4 regions of the Marinobacter sp. L-13 genome follow, and region 1 is predicted to be linked to each of the others. Evidence: predicted binding sites of a transcription regulator. Region 1 holds the regulator's gene; each other region holds the start of a gene.
The links. The regulator sigma-54, encoded in region 1, starts transcription at its own class of promoters, with help from an activator protein. The targets are predictions, from matches to a motif close to ANTGGCATNNANNTTGCTNT.
Positions count from the first base shown of each region.

Region 1 (4,749 bases):
ATGATGTCCGCCAGTTCCTGAGCGTTCAGCTGGCTCAGGAAGTAGCCTCGGATATCATCACTGAGATACTGGAGAACCTCGCCTTCGAGGTCTTTGTCCACCAGGTTCCACAGCAGGGCCCGCTGCCGGGGCGGTGAGGACTCCAGCAAATGGGCAATATCACTGGGGCTCAGGCCACCGTTCAGGATGCGGGCAACCTGCTTCAGTGCGCCACTGTCCAGCGCTTCGCTCAGGGAACGAAGACGCTGGCGGGCCTGGCTTTTTTCCAGAATATCGGTCATGTGTTTATTTTACTCACCCTCACCGAAATAGTCGTTAATCAGTTCCACCAATGCTTCGATGGCCTGTTCCTCATCCGGTCCGTCGGCAATGAGCTCCACATCGGTTCCTTTGCTGGCGGCCAGCATCATCACCTGCATGATGTTCTTCGCGTCCACATCCCGGCCTTTGCCGCTGATACGCACGCTGCTGTCGTATTCCGATGCCGTGTTGACCAGCTTCGCAGTGGCGCGCGCATGCAGGCCCAGTTTGTTGATGATGGTAATGGGGCGGCGAATCATGGCTTGATCAGATCTCTTCCCGGGTCTGCAGGTGTGGCAGCTCGGTGTGCCGCACTTGCACATTGCTGTACCGTTGCCGGAAGTACTCACCCAACTGCTCGCACACATACACCGACCGGTGCTGGCCGCCGGTACAGCCAATGGAAATGGTCATATAGCTGCGGTTACTGTCTGCAAAGGAGGGCAGCCAGGTATCCAGAAATGATTTCAGGTCCTCGATCATCTTCCGGCTTGCCGGTTCTTTTTCCAGAAACTCGATAACCGGCTGATCCGTCCCGACATACTTGCGGAGGCTGGTATCCCAGTAGGGGTTGGGCAGGCAGCGGACATCGAAAACGTAGTCGGAATCCAGCGGCACGCCGTGTTTGAAGCCGAATGACTGAAACAGGAGAGCCAGTTCCTGATCTTTTCGACCGACCACGCGCTGCTTGACCATGTCCCGCAGCTCGTACATGGACATGCCGGTGGTATTTACGTAAAGATCGGAAAGCTTGGAGAGGGGCTCCAGCAGTTTCTTCTCGCTGGTAATGGCTTCCCGGAGAGAGGTCCTGTCGTCACTCAACGGATGCTTTCTGCGGGTGGCGTGAAAACGCTGCAGAAGCGACTGCTCGTCGGCGTCCAGGAAGATGATTTCAACGGTAACCCCGGTTTCCTGGAGGCGCCGGTAGATCTCCTCGAAATTGGCCAGCTCGCCGGAAAGGTTCCGCGCATCGATACTGACGGCCATCTTGCCCAGTCGACCAGGCCTGGTCTGGCTGGCGGCTTCCCGTGTGAGGGGGAAGAGCAGGCCAATAGGAAGATTGTCGATGCAATAAAACCCGAGGTCCTCCAGCACATGAAGTGCGGTACTCTTGCCCGAACCGGACCTGCCACTGACGATAATCAGCTTCATGACCACCTTACCTCCACTGCAGTGAATATCAGCCGCCTGAGGCGGTCATGCGCTGGTACAGCGTGCTGGCGTCCTCGGATTGCCGGAGGCGATCACAGAACGACCGCTCATTGAACTTTTCAGCCAGTTGGCTGAGCAGCTCCAGGTGTTCGCTCGTTGCTTCCTTCGGGACGATCAGGGCGAAAATCAGATCCACCGGCTGATTGTCGATAGCATCGAATTCGACGCTTTCTTCCAGCGTCATCAGCACGCCCACCACGTGATCAAGTCCTTCCAGACGGCAGTGGGGAATGGCGATTCCCTGGCCAATGCCGGTGCTGCCCAGGCGCTCGCGGGAAATCAGGTTGTTGAAGAGCTGGGTCTCGCTGAGCGTGTTGTCCTGATGGTTTATCTGCTCGGCAATAAACTCCAGGGCCCGTTTCTTGCTGGACGCAGCTACCCTGCAGAGGGTGAGCTCCGGAGCAAGAATGTTCTCTATGGTCAGGGATGTGTCGCTCATGGATCGACTGCGTTTCCGTTAAAAAAAAGGCTGCGACACGTTACTCATGTCGCAGCTCGATTAGATGAATTGCATGAAAACAGTCAGTTAGCGAGAGCCGTTTCCGTGCATCCGGTCTACATTCTTTTCCTTGTGCTTGAGGATCTGACGGTCAAGCTTGTCGATCAGGGCATCGATGGCTGCGTACATATCCTCATTTTCTGCCTTTGCGTGAATCTCACCACCAACCACATGCAACGTGGCTTCCGCAATCTGGCGCACCTTTTCCACTTCCAGGGTCACCTGGCAGTTACTGATGTGGTCAAAGTGACGCTCGAGCTTCTCGAACTTCTCTGAAACATAATCCTTCAGTGCGGGAGTCAGTTCTACGTGATGGCCTGAAATATTGAGTTGCATAGGCGTCTCCTGTTGTCATCGTGCCGGCTCCCGGGAGCCGGTCTGGGTGCTGGCGCATTATGCGCCGGCGAATACGGTGTTGCGTCCCGGCCCCCGGGTATTCAGACCAGCCGCTTGCGCTCGTTGGACGGCGGAATGTGCATGGCCTCCCGGTACTTGGCAACGGTGCGTCGCGCAACCTTGATACCCTGTTCCCCTAGCATGGCTGCAATTTTGCTGTCGCTCAACGGCTTTTTGGGCGTTTCCGCCGCAATCAGCTTCTTGATCATCGCGCGTATGGCCGTGGAGGAGCATTCTCCACCCTCGTCAGTGCTGACATGGCTGGAGAAGAAGTACTTCAGCTCGAAAATGCCACGGGGGGTATGCATGTATTTCTGGGTGGTTACCCGTGAAATGGTCGATTCATGCATCTCTACCGCCTGGGCGATGTCTGAAAGAATCAACGGTTTCATGGCTTCTTCACCGTGATCCAGGAATCCCTGCTGGTGCTCGACAATACGGGTCGCGACTTTCAGCAAGGTCTCATTGCGGCTCTGCAGGCTCTTGATGAACCACTTGGCCTCCTGCAACTGGTCGCGCAGGTAGGTGTTGTCTGCGCTGCTGTCCGCACGCCTTATAAGTGAAGCATAGCTGGCATTGACCCGGATGCGCGGTGCAATTTCAGGATTCAGCTCAACACGCCAGCGGCCATTGTGTTTGCGAACGATCACGTCCGGAATCACATAATCGGGTTCGGCCCGGTCAATGACATCGCCCGGCCGCGGATTCAGGCCGGTGATCAGCGCCAGGACATCCCGCAACTGGTCTTCTTTCAGGCGGCTGCGGCGCAGCAACTGGGCGTAATCGCGGTTGCCCAGCAGGTTGATGTAATGGGTAATTACAAGGCGTGCCTGGGCCAGCCAGGGTGTTTCCGGCGGCAGCTGGTTGAGCTGGATCAGCAGGCATTCCTGTAGGTCCCGGGCAAACACGCCGGGCGGATCAAAGTGTTGCAGGCGGTGAAGCACGGCTTCCACTTCATCCAGTTCAAGGGGGTCTTCATCGTTCTCATCCAGCAGTCCGGCGTGGATTTCCTCCAGCGGGCTGGTGATATAGCCCCGTTCGTCCACTGCATCCATCAGGGCATGGGCAATGGCCTGGTCCCGTTCACTGAGGGGCGTCAGATTGAGCTGCCATTCCAGGTGATCCTGAAGCGTTTCGGTCGGGGAATTACGGGTTTCGAAATCGTGATCGTTTTCGTCGTCGTTGCGGGCTGCCGGCGCTGGTGCGGACTGGTAGATGTCGTCCCAGGCGGTATCAACCGGCAGATCGTCCGGAATGTTGTCAGGAATCTCGTTCTCCGAGGACCAGTCCGGGCCGTTCTCGGATTCATCCCAGTCGCTGGCCGGTTCCGGGGCAGCTTCAGCGGCGGACTCGGTGGCGTTGGCCTCGCGCTCGTCGTTTTCGCTGGCTGCGTCGGTCTGGTCATCGTCCTCGGAGGTCTCCAGCATGGGGTTGGATTCCAGTGCCTGCTGGATTTCCTGCTGGAGGTCGAGAGTGGAGAGCTGGAGAAGCCGGATCGCCTGTTGCAGCTGGGGCGTCATGGTCAGGCTTTGACCCAGCTTTAACTGTAAGGAGGCTTTCATAACCATGGTTCAGGATCCGTCACTCATCAGCGCGTTGTGTCATAAGTCGTGAAAAAATCTTTATATGCCGGTTACTTGCCGTGATTTTAATTTACCCTAGCAAGTTCTTTGCCGAGTTTACTTGCTACAGATCATCAAAACAATCAGCCATTGGGTGTCAGAGTCTGAATTCGTCGCCGAGATAGACTTCCTTGACCTGCTGGTTGGCCAGGATGGCGTCGGCATTGCCGGAGGCGATGATGTGGCCGCCGGAAACAATGTAGGCATTCTCGCAGATGTCCAGGGTCTCACGCACGTTGTGGTCGGTGATCAAAACGCCAATGCCTTTGTCCCGAAGGTGCCGGATGATGTGTTTGATGTCGCTGACGGATATAGGGTCAACGCCGGCGAAGGGCTCATCCAGCAGGATGAAAGCCGGCTCCATGGCCAGGGCCCGGGCAATTTCCACCCGTCGCCGCTCACCACCGGACAGGGCCATACCAACGCTGTCCCGGATATGGGTGATGTGGAATTCCTCCAGCAGCTCCTCGAGCTTTTTCTGCCGGTCTGCCTTGCTCAGGCCCTGCCGCGTCTCGAGGATCGCCATGATGTTGTCGCGCACAGACAGTTTGCGGAAAACCGAGGCTTCCTGTGGCAGGTAGCCGATGCCCTGGCGGGCCCGACCATGCATGGGCAGGGGGGTGATATCCCGGCTGTCGATCGTTATCCGCCCGTGATCGGCAGGAACCAGCCCAACGATCATATAGAAGCAGGTGGTTTTCCCGGCACCGTTGGGACCAA
Region 1 covers NZ_JBSXNQ010000055.1:242,275-247,023, reverse strand. The annotation lists gene mgtE (magnesium transporter) at 1-281, opposite strand, end outside; gene AC13DD_RS11820 (HPr family phosphocarrier protein) at 291-560, opposite strand; gene rapZ (RNase adapter RapZ) at 568-1,452, opposite strand; gene ptsN (PTS IIA-like nitrogen regulatory protein PtsN) at 1,481-1,951, opposite strand; gene hpf (ribosome hibernation promoting factor) at 2,039-2,347, opposite strand; gene AC13DD_RS11800 (RNA polymerase factor sigma-54) at 2,449-3,975, opposite strand; gene lptB (LPS export ABC transporter ATP-binding protein) at 4,127-4,749, opposite strand, start outside.

Region 2 (4,749 bases), on a different contig from region 1:
CTGCCGCTGGTGATGCTGATCTGGATTGTGGTGACCTATGCCCTGAACCAGGTGGGCATTACTCCGGCCTGACCTGGAACTCCCTGGCGTCGATCTTCAGCTTCTTCAGGCGCGAGGTCAGGGTGGTCGGTTTGATGCCCAGCATGGCCGCCGCGCCGTCATCGCCGAAGACCCGGCCACTGCTCATGGTGAGGGCCCGGGCCAAATTCTGTTTCTCCAGTTCCCGCAACTCCTGCTCCGTCATCAATTCGCCGCTGTAATGTCTCGCAGGCGGCGCTTCTGCCGTGTTGGACCGGGCTGCGGACTCTGGGCCTGGCAGGTCCAGATCCAGCCGGCCGTCGGCGGTGATTACCTGGCGCTCGATCACATTCTCCAACTCCCGCACATTGCCGGGCCAGTGGTAGGCTTTCAGGGTTTCAACGTCACGTTCTTTCAGGGCCAACAGAGGCCGGTTGAACTTCTGGCACGCGCGGTTCAGGAATTCCTGGGCGAGGATGGGGATGTCCTCCAGCCGCCGGCGCAAGGGTACGGATTCGATGGGGAAAACATTCAGGCGGAAGTAGAGGTCTTCCCGGAAGGTTTTTTCCTGAACTTCCGCCTTCAGGTCACGGTTGGTGGCCGCGATCACCCGCACATCCACAGCCCGGGTTCGGTTTTCGCCAACCCGCTCGAATTGCTGATCCTGCAGCACCCGGAGCAGTTTACCCTGGAGTTCAAGGGGGATTTCGCCCACTTCGTCCAGGAACAGGGTGCCGCCGTCGGCCAGTTCGAACCGGCCCACGCGATCGCTGACGGCGCCGGTGAAGGCACCTTTGATGTGGCCGAAGAACTCGCTCTCGAACAGATCCTTGGGGATGGCCGCACAGTTCACCCGAATCAGGGGCCGGTCACGTCGGCTGCTGGACTGGTGGATGGCACGGGCAATCAGCTCCTTGCCCGTGCCGGATTCGCCGGTGATCAGCACGTTGGCATCGGTGGGCGCCACCATACCGATACGGCGCACGATGGCTTTGATGGCCTCGCTCTGGCCGAAGATTTCGTGGAAGTGGTACTCGGCGCTGAGTTCTTCCTGCAGATAGGCGTTCTCCATTTCCAGTCGGTGTTTGAGGGTCTCTACTTCTTCCAGCGCTTTCTGCAGTTCTTTCTGGGCTTCCTGACGGGCGGAAATATCCCGGAACACAACCACCGCGCCCACCGGATGCCCGTTGTCCAGGATCGGTGTGCTGGTGTATTCCACCGGGAAGCCGCTGCCGTCCTTGCGCCAGAACCAGTCCTCGCCAACCCGCTTCACGCTGGCATCGCGGAAGGCGGCGTATATCGGGCAGTCCTTCAGGGGATACAGGCTGCCATCGGCATGGGAGTGGTGCACCACGCGGTGCAGAACCCGCCCCATGAGTTCGTCAATTCGCCACCCCAGCATGCGCTCGGCTGCGGGGTTTGCGAAGGTGCCTCGCCCCTCGGCATCCACCCCGTAAATGCCTTCCCCGACGGCATGCAGGATCAGCTGGTTTTCCCGCTCCATGTCCTTGAACAGTTCTTCCACCCGACGCCATTCAAGCAGGCCGCCCCGGTGGTAGTGGTTGGCATCGTGGCGCTCCCGAAGGGTTCGCAGCTGGCGTCGGTCCCTCAACAACAGCAGCACATTCTGGGTTTCCGCCTCGCCGACCCTGGATGAGGAGATTTCCAGTTCCACGGTGTGGCCGTCCCGGTGCTGGAGGAAGAAATCCCGGCTCCAGCCGTGGCTGCGAAACAGGGTTTCCTCAGTGAATGCAATCAGTTGCGGCCGCTGGTCGGTGAACAGGTGGGTGCATGGCGTTCCGACGAGGGATTGCCGGTCGGAGCCGATCATTCGGCCCATGGCACTGTTGGCGGACAGAATCAGGTCCCTGCCTGCATCTACCAACAGCGCAGCCTCTGGCAGATGGTCAATCCAGTTGCCGGTGATTTCAGGGCGAATGATGGCTTCGGTGTTCATGGCGATTTCCTGAGTCAGTTCCCGAAGGAAGAAACAAACCCTGTGCCAACTACGAAAAATCGCAGTCCGGGCTACGAAAAATCGTGAAATACGAAATGTCGTAGCTCTCCTGTTTTCAGGCTCCTCATTCCTGATGCCTTAAAAACAATGGGTTAAAAAAATAACCGGACTTGGCACAAACCCTGCGATACCTCTCTCAGAACGCGGAGCCGACCCGACCATTTCCAGCCTCGGGCCCGAGCCGCACCTTTGTTGCACCGTGAGAGTGCAGAAATAACCCAAAACTTAGGTCCCAAACCCAGGAGAGTGCGCCATGACCACGAAAAGCCTTGGAAACCCGTTTGACGGTGACAAGTCCCTGATTCATGCCAAGACCTGCGGCTGCCCCGAGTGCAAACCCGGCGACAGCACCCCGTCGATTTCCCTCGATCTCAAGCCCTCTGCCGGCCAGCAGGCAGTTGCTGACGAGCATTTGGATTCAGAAGCGATGATGGATCGCGCCATCGAAGGCGCGGTGGTGCGCTCGGTGTTTGGTCACAACGAACACAGCCGGCGCGCCTTCATGAAAATGATGGGCGCGGGCACCGCGGCGGCCGTTCTGGGCAGCGTGTTCCCGATGGAAAAGGCCAAGGCCGCGGTGAAGGAATCCCTGGGCAAGCTCGAGAAGACCAAGCTGAACGTTGGTTTTGTACCGATCACCTGCGCCACGCCTATCATCATGGCCCACCCGATGGGCTTTTATGAGCGGTACGGCCTCGATGTGACCGTCACCAAGACCGCAGGTTGGGCGGTGGCCCGGGACAAGTCCCTGGCTGGCGAATACGACGCCTCACATATGCTTACTCCCATGCCCCTGGCGATGACCATGGGCGCGGGCTCCACACCGGAGCCGTTCATCATGCCGGCCGTTGAGAACATCAATGGCCAGGCCATCGTGCTGCACGTCGACCACAAGGACAAGCGCGACCCGAAACAGTGGAAAGGCTTCAAGTTTGGCGTGCCGTTCGAGTACTCCATGCACAACTTCCTGCTGCGTTACTACCTGGCCGAGAACGGTATCGACCCGGACAAAGATGTGCAGATCCGTGTGGTCCCGCCACCCGAGATGGTTGCCAACCTCCGCGCCGGTAACCTGGATGGCTACTTGTCACCGGATCCGTTCAACCAGCGTGCTGTTTGGGAGAAGGTGGGCTTCATCCACATGCTGACCAAGGACATCTGGGAAGGCCACCCGTGCTGCGCCTTTGCCTGCAGCAAGCAGTTCGCGACCCAGAACCCGAACACCTACGGCGCCCTGTTGCGCGCCATCATCGACGCGACGCAGTACTCCAACAATCCGGATAACCGTAAGGAAATCTCCGAAGCCATCGCGCCAAAGAACTATCTGAACCAGCCGGTTCCGGTGATTCAGCAGGTGCTGACCGGCTACTACGCCGATGGCCTTGGCGAGGTAAAAGACGTGCCGGACCGCATCGACTTCGACCCGTTCCCGTGGCACTCCATGGGCGTGTGGATCCTCACCCAGATGAAGCGCTGGGGTTATATCGAGGGTGATGTGGACTACAAAGGCATTGCCGAGCAGGTCTACCTGGCGAGCGAGACCGGCAAGATCATGGAAGAACTGGGTTACACCGCTCCGGACAAGACCTACAAGACCCACACCATCATGGGCAAGACGTTCGATTCTGATCGTGCCGAAGAATACGCACGCAGCTTCGACATCGGGAGGGTGTAACCATGGCTTCCCTGAACGTCCGGGCAGCACTGCTGTCGGTGTCGTTCCTGATTCTGGCCCTGGGGCTCTGGGAAATGGCAACCCAGCCCCCGGAGGCCCAGACAGGACTGACCGAATACGAAATGCTGATGGGTGGTGTGGAGCAGGAATCCCGGGTGCCGCCACCCTCGGCGGTGATCAAGCTGGCCTGGGCGGAGTTGTCCGATCCGTTCTATGACGCCGGCGCCAACGACAAGGGCATCGGCATCCAGCTGGCCTATTCGGTGTACCGGGTATTGACCGGCTACCTGGCGGCCATGGCCATTGCGCTGCCCGTCGGGTTCCTGATCGGCATGTCGCCGCTGATGTACAAGGCCCTGAACCCTTACATCCAGGTGCTGCGGCCAATTTCGCCGCTGGCCTGGATGCCCCTGGCCCTGTTCATCATCCAGGACTCCGATGCCTCAGCGATCTTTGTGATCTTCATCTGCTCGATCTGGCCAATGCTTCTGAACACCGCCTTTGGTGTGGCGAACGTGAGGCAGGACTGGGTCAACGTGGCCCGCACCCACGAACTCGGCCCACTGCGCACCGCCATTACGGTGATCCTGCCGGCCGCAGCACCCACCATTCTGACCGGCATGCGGATCTCGATTGGCATTGCCTGGCTGGTCATCGTGGCCGCGGAAATGCTCGTGGGCGGCACCGGCATTGGCTACTACGTGTGGAACGAATGGAACAACCTGGATCTGGCCAGTGTGATCTTCTCCATCCTGATGATCGGGGTGGTGGGCATGCTGCTCGACCTGGCCCTGGGCAAGGCCCAGAAACTGGTGGAATACAAAGAATGAGCGGTCCGGCACCGGTTTCCGGTGCCGGCCTCAACCCTCCGAATGGAGACCTGTTATGAGTAAGTCATTCCTGGAAGTAGATGGCCTGTCCAAAGTCTATCCGGACGGCCAGGGCGGTGAGCTGACCGTCTTCGAGGATATCCGCTTTGCCCTGGAGAAAGGTGAGTTTGTTTGCATCATCGGCCACTCCGGTTGCGGCAAATCCACCA
Region 2 covers NZ_JBSXNQ010000069.1:32,716-37,464, reverse strand. The annotation lists gene AC13DD_RS20865 (sodium-dependent transporter) at 1-72, shown strand, start outside; gene AC13DD_RS20860 (sigma 54-interacting transcriptional regulator) at 59-1,975, opposite strand; gene AC13DD_RS20855 (ABC transporter substrate-binding protein) at 2,289-3,710, shown strand; gene ntrB (nitrate ABC transporter permease) at 3,713-4,540, shown strand; gene AC13DD_RS20845 (ABC transporter ATP-binding protein) at 4,596-4,749, shown strand, end outside.
Region 2: the regulator sigma-54 is predicted to act here: its motif matches at 2,006-2,025, upstream of AC13DD_RS20860 (sigma 54-interacting transcriptional regulator).

Region 3 (4,749 bases), on a different contig from region 1:
GCCCGGCTCCGCCAGGGACTCAAGCCGGCTGGCCAGGTTTACTTCCTTGCCGATAATCGTGTAATCCATCCGGTTCTCGGCGCCAAAGTTACCAACCGTTGTATAACCGGTGCTTATTCCCATGCGGATTTCCAGCGGGGTCTTGATGCCCTGGCTGCGCCATTTCTGCCGCATGATTTTCATATGCTTGCGCATCTCGATGGCCATGGAGACACAGGCAAATGCGTCCTCCCTCTGGCCACGGCTGGTTGGATCGCCAAAGAACACCATGATGGAATCACCAACGAACTTGTCGATGGTGCCGCCATACTTGAGAGCAACTTCCGACATTTCATTGAAGTAGTGATTCAGCAGTTCGGTCAGTGCTTCGGGTTCCATTTCCTCAGACAATTCGGTGAAGCCTTTGATGTCAGAGAAAAACACCGCCAGTTTCTTGCGCTGGGTTTCCAGTCTCACGTCCCGCTCACCGGTGAAGATCGACTGCCAGACTTGAGGCGAGAGATATTTGGACAGTTTGTGTGAAAGCGCGATGGACTGCTCCCGCTGGTTCTGGATCTGGGTCTTTGCCAGCATCAACGCCCGTGCCTGCTGGTGGGAATAGTAAGCCGTAACGCAAATATAAAGCCCGGTGGATAAAATCGACACGATGCTGGTCAGCAGGGGCGAGTGTGGTCCGTCTGCCGGGCCGACGATCGCAACCGCCCCCGCAATGGAGGCCGCCATGAAGCCGGTGCCCAGGACCCACTGACGGATACCACCAACAATCAGGCAACTGAACATCAGCATCAGTGCAACGGCGAGGGAGGGGATGACGATCAGCCCGATGCAACCAATGAAAGCGCCACCAACCACGCAATCAAATATCAGCATTTTCTGACGGATGCGTGGCGAATTCCTGAGGAAAGTGCGGCGAGTCAGGGCATGGGCGATGTGGGGCCAGGTGAGGGCCCCGGCAACCAGCCAGAGAAGCCATTGCGGAAAGGCGCCCTGGAGAACGCCGGTTACGATAATGGCGGCGGTTGAGGTGTATGCCAGTACCCGGCCATTGTAATCGGGCATCGGGGGAATGGCGATCGGGTTGCCCGCCGCCTCGGACGAGAGGGCTCTGCCAGCTGAGCTACTGGCATTACGCAGGTCTGCCGGGGCACTCATCATTTCAGAAACGGATCCTGCCAATGAGCATGTCGCGGAACATGACCCAGTCACCCATAAGGCTGTACAGTGGATATTTGAAGGTAGCGGGGCGATTTTTTTCAAACTTGAAATGACCAACCCACGCAAAGCCATAGCCTATGACCGGCAAGGCCAGAAGCCACAACAGCTTGCCCGAAGCCAGAGCCCATACGGCGACTATCAGGACCAGGAGACTTCCAGCGAAATGCAAACGGCGACAGGTGACGTCGCTGTGCTCTTCGAGGTAGTACGGATAAAATTCGGAAAAGTTATTGAAGGTTTGCTGGTTGCTCATTGTGTTGCCACTCAACGTTGTACGACCGCGTCATTTATAATTGTTGGTAGACCCGACTACGACTAAAGGCTAACAGCATTACGTAGAACCCACAATTCACAGCCATGAATTGTGTTCGTACCTATATTTCAACAGTCTTTAAACAGCGAGCAGATATGACCGCAGTTACCGATTTCCTCCTGAACCGCTCCTCTGAACCGAGGCTGGAATCACCCGCGCCGGATTCGACAACCCTCGAAAGGGCCTTTTCCTGCGCGGCGCGTGCACCGGACCATGCACTGCTCAGGCCCTGGCGCTATCTGGTGATCGAGGGTAAAGGCCTTGAAGCCCTGGGAGAGCTGTTTGCGTCCACCTGTGCCAATAACAGCGATGAGAAAGAAATCGAGAAGCTCCGGCGTGCCCCCCTTCGCGCACCCATGGTCATAGTTGGTATCGCGTCGCCGAGGACGCATCCCAAAGTACCGGAAATCGAGCAGGTCATGTCGGCAGCTGCCGGCATGAGTTTTGTTGAGCTTGCCCTTCAGGATGCCGGTTTCGGCGTGATGTGGAGAACAGGCGGCGTTGCCTACCACTCCTCGGTTCACCAGGGGTTGGGCCTGGAAGAGCATGAACAGATTGTTGGCTTTCTCTACACCGGTACGGTCTCGGCATCCAAGCCGTCTGTGCCCAGACCGGCGGTGGACGAGTTTGTGAGTCATTGGCCCTGAGACCTTGTTGAATACCCCCGGCTTCTGCCGGGGGAAGCAGCTTGCCGCTTTTTCTTGCCCTTTTCCTTTCTCCTTTCCCGTAACCGCTACTCGGATTCTCTGCAGGGCCTGCCAACACTGGGTTTCCTGACAAATTAACACCTGACCATAAATCTGGCATTCAGCTTGCTTTAGTCCTGTCAAAGAGCACAGCCGGCAAAAACAGCTCGGCATACCAGTGCAGTTTTCGGGAGGCAACATGGCAATTACGTTTGATTCGGCTCTGGGCATTCATCAACACGCGGTTGAAGCGCGTGTTAAACGCGCCGAAGTTCTGGCAAACAACCTGGCAAACGCCGACACCCCGGGTTTCAAGGCGCGGGATCTGGATTTCCAGGCCATGATGCAGAAGGCCCAGGAGCAGGTCAGCGGATTCCAGATGGCCAAAACCCATGACGCGCACATGGATACCTCGCCATCGGCGTCGGAAAGCGATTTGATGTATCGGGTTCCCCATCAGCCGTCGGTTGACGGCAATACGGTAGACGCCCAGCAGGAGCAGACCCGGTTTATGCGCAACGCCATGGATTTCCAGGCCAGCTTCCAGTTTTTGAACAGCAAGTTCAGCGGTTTGACCAAAGCCCTCAAGGGCGAATAAGCCGCAGTCACAGGATTAGCGAAGGAGAATTTTCATGTCACTGGGCAGCATTTTTGACATCGCCGGTTCCGGCATGACCGCGCAATCACTGCGGCTGAATACAACCGCGTCCAACATTGCCAATGCAGAAACGGCAAGTTCCAGCACGGGGGAAACCTATCGCGCCAGGAAGCCGGTTTTCTCGGCGATTCAGCAGTCTCTGATGAATCCCGGGCAGGGAGGCTTGCCCATGGCTGCCGATGAGGGGCCGGGCGCCGGCGTGAGGGTTGACGGTATTGTCGAAAGTGATGCGGAGCTGCAGATGCGCCACGAGCCCCATCACCCGGCGGCCAACGAGGACGGCTACGTCTACTACCCCAATGTGAATGTGGTTGAAGAGATGGCGGACATGATGTCGTCGTCCAGAAGTTTCCAGATGAATGTGGATGTCATGAACACAGCCAAGTCCATGATGCAGCGCATTCTGACTCTCGGTCAGCAGTAACAGGGTGAGGAGCACAACATGACTGCAGTAAATGCAACAGACGCGTCGGATGTTCTGAGCCAGTACCAGCTGAAGCAACAGAATGGCGGCCAGGGCACCAGCGAGTTGGGTCGGAACGAGTTCATGGAACTGATGCTGGCCCAGCTGAAGAACCAGAACCCGCTGGAACCCCAGGACAACGGTGAATTCATCTCCCAACTGGCCCAGTTCAGCTCGCTGGAGGAAATGCAGAACCTTTCCGGTACGGTTGAGGATGTGGTGGGTCAGTTCCGTTCCAGCCAGGCGCTGCAGGCCTCTGCCATGGTCGGCAAAACCGTGCTTGCCCCTTCCCAGATCGGGGTTCTGGGTGCGGACGGTGAGATCAGCGGCACCGTTGAAGTGCCGGCATCGACCGGTGGCCTTCGGCTTTCGATTCAGGGTCAGAATGGTGAGCGGGTTCGCCAGATCGACATGGGTAGTAGTCCGGCAGGGGTGACCTCGTTCCGCTGGGATGGCCAGGACGGCAACGGCAATCCCTTGCCGCCGGGCGCCTACCGGATTGTGGCCGAGGCTTCCTACCCGGATGGGCCGCAGCAGTTGGGTACGATGGTAAGTGCCAATGTTGACAGCGTGTCCCTGGGCCAGGGTGGCTCCATTACCCTGAATCTTGCAGGCATGGGCTCCATCGCCCTGTCTGATGTAAAACAAATTAACTGATACCGGTGAAACACCAAGGGGTGAACCATGGGATTTAATACGGGTTTGAGTGGCCTTCGCGCGGCATCGGTGGATCTGGACGTCACCGGCAACAACATTGCCAACGCCAGTACCGTTGGTTTCAAGGGCAGCAAGGCCCAGTTTGGCGATCTATACGCCAGCGGTTTCCTGAGCGCAGGCACCAACCCGATCGGCGACGGTGTCCGGGTCCAGGATGTAAAACAGTCGTTCGGTCAGGGAAACGTCAGTTTTACCGACAATGGCCTCGACATGGCGATTAGCGGTGATGGATTTTTCATTTTGAATAACGGCGGTGAGACTCGTTACTCACGAGCAGGTCAATTCGGAGTCGATAAAGACGGGTTCGTTACCAACAACCAAAATATGCGCGTACAGGGATTTACCGCGGATGCGGATGGAAATCTTTCGGGCATTCGCGGTGATCTGGTTATAGATTCTAACAACTTGGCGCCCAGACGGACTACCTTACTGGAAACTGATGTCAATCTAGATGCCCGAGAGTCTGTACTTGAAAATCGAAGCGCTTTTCTAATTGGTCGGCCTGGTGTTGCCGAGCCGGACAGCGCGCAGACTAATGCTATTTTGAACGAGTCCTTCACAGTTACCTACCGCGACGGCTCCACTTTTAGTAGCGGACAGACGCCCGCTGCCTTGTCGGCGGCGTACGGTGCCAACGACTTGGCCAACTATTTCAACGGCATCGATGGCTTAAATGCGTCCGCGCTTACAGAACAGA
Region 3 covers NZ_JBSXNQ010000065.1:208,593-213,341, reverse strand. The annotation lists gene AC13DD_RS18580 (adenylate/guanylate cyclase domain-containing protein) at 1-1,155, opposite strand, end outside; gene AC13DD_RS18575 (Mpo1-like protein) at 1,157-1,468, opposite strand; gene AC13DD_RS18570 (nitroreductase family protein) at 1,624-2,175, shown strand; gene flgB (flagellar basal body rod protein FlgB) at 2,414-2,812, shown strand; gene flgC (flagellar basal body rod protein FlgC) at 2,847-3,296, shown strand; gene AC13DD_RS18555 (flagellar hook assembly protein FlgD) at 3,315-3,992, shown strand; gene AC13DD_RS18550 (flagellar hook protein FlgE) at 4,020-4,749, shown strand, end outside.
Region 3: the regulator sigma-54 is predicted to act here: its motif matches at 2,328-2,347, upstream of flgB (flagellar basal body rod protein FlgB).

Region 4 (4,749 bases), on a different contig from region 1:
CCAGCCCGACGGGAAGTGTTGCGTACTCGGGCGCCGGGGCAAGCATTCTGCCCTGAATGCTGCCTATAAAAACGATAAAAGGCGCTGTGCACATGGCCAGCGCCTGAGCGGCAACCAGGACCCAGACATTGAGGGGCATGGATTATTTTTTCCTGTAGATGATTCCGGGGTGGCACTGCACCATCTCGTAGAGATGGGGCAAGCCGTTGAGCGATTCCGAGGCACCAAGAACCAGGTAGCCGCCCGGGTTCAGGGTGGCGTGCATCCGGGTGAGAATGTCTTTTTTCAGGTCCGCCGAAAAATAGATCAGAACGTTCCGGCACATCACAATATCGAACTTGCCCAGCATATAACGCTCAAGCAGGTTCAACTCCTTGAACTCCACCATGCTCTTGATCTGGGGTTTGATCTGCCAGCCACCGTTCAGGGACGGCGTGAAAAACTGCTTCTGGCGCTCTGGCGAGAGCCCCCGACCAATGGCAAGCATTTCATACTCGCCCTTGCGAGCCACATCAAGAACGCTTTTGGAGATATCCGTCGCGGTGATCTTTACATCCCGGAGCTTCCCGGGCCTCGACCGCCGAAACTCCTCGACGATCATGGCAATCGAATACGGCTCCTGGCCGGTTGAGCAGGCCGCAGACCAGATACGCAAAGGCTGCATCGAGTTGCGCTCTGCGAATTCGGGAAGCAGTTTCTCCTGAAGAATCCGGAAAGGGTGATTGTCACGGAACCACAGGGTTTCATTGGTTGTCATCGCATCGATGACAGTCTCTTTCAGACCGCCCCGCCCGGGGCGCTTAAGGCGCTCGAGCAGTTCACCCAGGGTATTCAGGCTGTTCTCTTCAAGAATCCTGCGCAACCGGCTTTTGACCAGGTACTGTTTATTATCGCCCAGTAAAATCCCACAGGCATCCTGCAGGAACGATTTGAAGGCTTCATATTCCTGTGGCGTTATTTCCGCTTTCATTGGGTCTCTGTTCTGAGTGAATCTTTGAGCGGCTCCATCAACCCTGGTCGATGATTTCCATCACCCGCTCTGCCAGCTCGTCCGGACTGAACTTTGCCATAAAGTCGTCGGCCCCGACCTTCTTTACCATGGCCTGGTTGAACACACCGCTGAGTGAGGTGTGAAGCATAACAAACATATCCGAAAGCGCCGGGTCCTCTTTCACCTTGGTGACGAGGGTGTAGCCATCCATTTCAGGCATCTCCACGTCCGAGATGATCAGGGAGAAGTGATCCTTGGCCCGGGAACCATCCGCAGTGATTTCCTTCAGATGTTCAATAGCCTGCTTGCCGTCGTTTTTCAGCACCACTTCCATGCCAATTGCGGTGAGACACCGCTGTATCTGGCGCCGGGCCACGGATGAATCATCGACCACCAGCACGGGCAGATGCCCCGGTACCCTATCCGCGCTCTTACTCAGAACGGCTTCGGTTACGTCCTCCCCAAGCGGAGAAACTTCTGAAAGAATCTTCTCTACATCAATGATTTCGATAAGCTTATCATCAATTTTCGTGACAGCGGTAAGATAGACATCCTTGCCGGCCCCTTTGGGTGGAGGCAGGATTTCTTCCCAGTTCATGTTCATGATTCGCTCGACACCGCTCACCAGGAAACCCTGCGTTTTGCGATTGTATTCAGTGATGATGACGAAGCTGGTGGAGAGCTCTTCTTGCGGGATACCGGGCAGACCGATTGCCATGCTCAGATCGATAATGGGGATAGTCTCACCCCGGCTATGGGCTACGCCTCGAACAACCGGCCGGCTGTTGGGCAGGGAGAACAGCTTCGGACACTGCAGAACCTCTTTCACCTTGAACACGTTGATCCCGTAGATCTGACGCCCCCTGAGACGGAAAAGAAGCAGCTCTAGGCGGTTCTTTCCGACCATCTGAGTGCGCTGGTTGACACTGTCCAAAACCCCTGCCATTTCGATTCTCCTGGCTTGCCGGAATTACAACGGCATATATCTTGCTGTTCACTGAATAATAGCCTGATCGACGGAAACCCGTCATATCAGGGGTGGGTCAGCCCATTTAACGGCCACTTTTACCGAATCCTTAGCCTGATTCGGGCTTTTCTGCCCTGTTGTTGACAGCATAGGACAAACTGATACGTATGCGCATCACGAATTTCGCCCTACTACTGCTAATGTCTGGCCTGAGCACGCCGCTCCTTGCTGGAACGACAGCTGAACAGATTCAGAAAGCAACCCTGGCGTTTCTGGACAGCTTTGCGTCTGAACAGGCCGAGCATGGCTACACCGTTTCCTTCGAACCCGGTTCCATCGACAGCCGCCTCGCTCTCGCCGAGTGCGAAAAGCCTTTGAGTGTAGAGTTCAGCGGGGATCCATGGAAAAGCACCAGCCCGTCGTTGCAGGTAGCCTGCGAAGGAACCCGCCCATGGCGAATGTTTGTTACCGCTTCAGTTTCTATCCATGGGCCAGCCCTGGTGGCAGCGAGGCCACTCACACGTGGAGAGCGAATAACCGAAGGGCTGCTTGCGAAGCAGTCTGTTGAAATCAATTCATCCAGACGTGGCGTGATTACCGACTCGAAGCAGGCGATTGGCATGGAAGTGCGGCGCGCAGTGAATGCCGGATCGCTCGTTACACCAGACATGCTTTCGGCCCCGAATGCGGTCGAACGAGGCGATCATGTTATCATCACCGCCAAAACCGGCGGATTTTCAGTACGTTCCCGGGGCAAAGCCCTGGCAAGCGCCAGCGTTGGCGAACAGGTTCTGGTTGAGAATCTGCGCTCATCGCGCACGATAAGAGCCAGCGTTGTCGCGCCGGGCCACGTGGAGATTCCGATGTGAGCCGCGTGCGGCAGAGGCTTGCCGGAGCGGCAAGTGAATGCCGCAAAACCGGTCGTAAAAGCAGATGAAAAAAAGTGCTAAAAGTACTAAAGGTTTTCGCGGCGCCGCCGTTAAGAAGACATAAACTCGAGTAAGCGCCGCATTCGTGGCGCGACAGGCAAGCAGGTACAGATATGTCAGTTGACTTAAATGGAATTGGCCCCGGCCAGGTCAACACCCAGAGAACCACGGCCGACAAAAGCTCCGGCGCACAGAATACCCAGCCGGCATCCAACGAACAGGCGAAGACACAGGCCCAGGGGGCCCGTGGTGAGAACGTCAGCCTGAGCAATCAGGCAAAGAATCTGAAGCAGCTCGAACAAAAGCTGGGCGATTATCCGGAAATGGATGACGACCGCATCGAGCAGATCCGTTCCGCCCTCGAAAATGGCACGTACAAGATTGACGCCGAGAAGCTGGCCCAGAAAATGCTTGAGATGGATGAAAGCATTTTCGGGTGAGTAGACCATGGCCGCAATTGATGATTTGAAGACCCTTCTTTCCCAGGATATCAGCCAGCTTGAAACACTGGCTGACGTTCTCGGCAAGGAAAAGACCTGCCTTGCGAATTCCGACCTCCGCCAGCTGGACGCCCTGACCAGAGAGAAGAACGATCTCCTCGGTGCAGTCCGCGAACGCGCCAAACAGAAAATCCGAACGCTCGTACAAATGGGATATCGCCCCGAAAGTGGCGAGCCTTCCCGCTTTATTCGCAGCGCCGGATTCTCGGATCTCTTCGAACTCTGGCAGGAAGCGGACCAGAAGCTGCGAACCTGTCAGACGCTGAACCAGACCAACGGTCGCGTAATCAGCCACTTGCAAAAGCGTTTGTCGAGGCTCACAGATATTTTCCGCGGCGCCACCGGCCAGCAAAAGCTGTACGGTGCACAGGGTCAGCAGACCACGGTATCAAGCAGCACGGTGCTCGCCAGCGCCTGAGCCCGGACGCATGGCTCTGCCGAGCCATGCTTTCCACTTCATCGGGTGTAGATGGTCATCTGGGAGTCGGGATGAAACCGGATGTCGTGAATGCTCACGTTGCCCATTGAAGCTCCCTGGCCTCCCGTAACCCGTATATTGTCCATCCGAATTTCCTCGATGCGCTCAGGGAACGCCAGCATCAGGGCGCCATCTTCTCTTACCCGATAACGTGGCTCCCCTTCACGATAATGCACACCGGAAATGCTGAGATCTGAATCCAGGAAGTTCAGAACCGGCACGAAGATATTGGCGGAAAGCTTGAGACCTTCAATAACATCTGCGGATGCCTCGGAGCCCTGCTCCCCATTTCCTGCGGGGTTCTCCGCCATCTTGCTGACAATACCAATGCGCTGCAGCAAGGTCGGATCGCCCTGACCGGAAATCGCCGCCAGCTCGGCTTCGCTCATGGGGGCAAGATTGCCTCTGTCATAAAGTTCGCCGGCTTCCAGTATTGCCTGTGACGCCTCGGCCGAATTGCTGGCCGCAAAGGTTACCAGGGGCTGGAATGGCAGCGTGACCGCTGTTACCAGGGCGGCAGCGTTGCGATAGCGGGACTGGTGCTTGAGGACACGGTGCAGCTCCTTCTCGCTGATCCAGCCCGCCTGGATAAATACCTCACCCAGGCGCTGTCCCGATTCGCGCTGAAGCCTGAGGCCTTCGTTAACCTGCCCCTCAGACAGATACCCACGATTGATAAGCAATCGCCCGAGGCGTGATTTCTCTTCAAATCCCTGACGGATTCTCACCCAGTGTCTCCTTTTAAACAGTGAAAACCGTACAACCCGGCCCGGCCAGTGTGATCCATGACTTCCGATATCGGGAAGGTTAGCCGATCACACAACAATGTGCGTGGATGCAGTGCCCGTTTTACCATCACCATCTGGTAAGATCTGGCACCTGAT
Region 4 covers NZ_JBSXNQ010000065.1:121,061-125,809, forward strand. The annotation lists gene AC13DD_RS18165 (MFS transporter) at 1-139, opposite strand, end outside; gene AC13DD_RS18170 (CheR family methyltransferase) at 143-970, opposite strand; gene AC13DD_RS18175 (chemotaxis protein CheV) at 1,008-1,937, opposite strand; gene flgA (flagellar basal body P-ring formation chaperone FlgA) at 2,126-2,827, shown strand; gene flgM (flagellar biosynthesis anti-sigma factor FlgM) at 3,001-3,327, shown strand; gene AC13DD_RS18190 (flagella synthesis protein FlgN) at 3,335-3,805, shown strand; gene AC13DD_RS18195 (cyclic di-GMP-binding domain-containing protein, MshE-related) at 3,844-4,593, opposite strand.
Region 4: the regulator sigma-54 is predicted to act here: its motif matches at 1,966-1,985, upstream of flgA (flagellar basal body P-ring formation chaperone FlgA).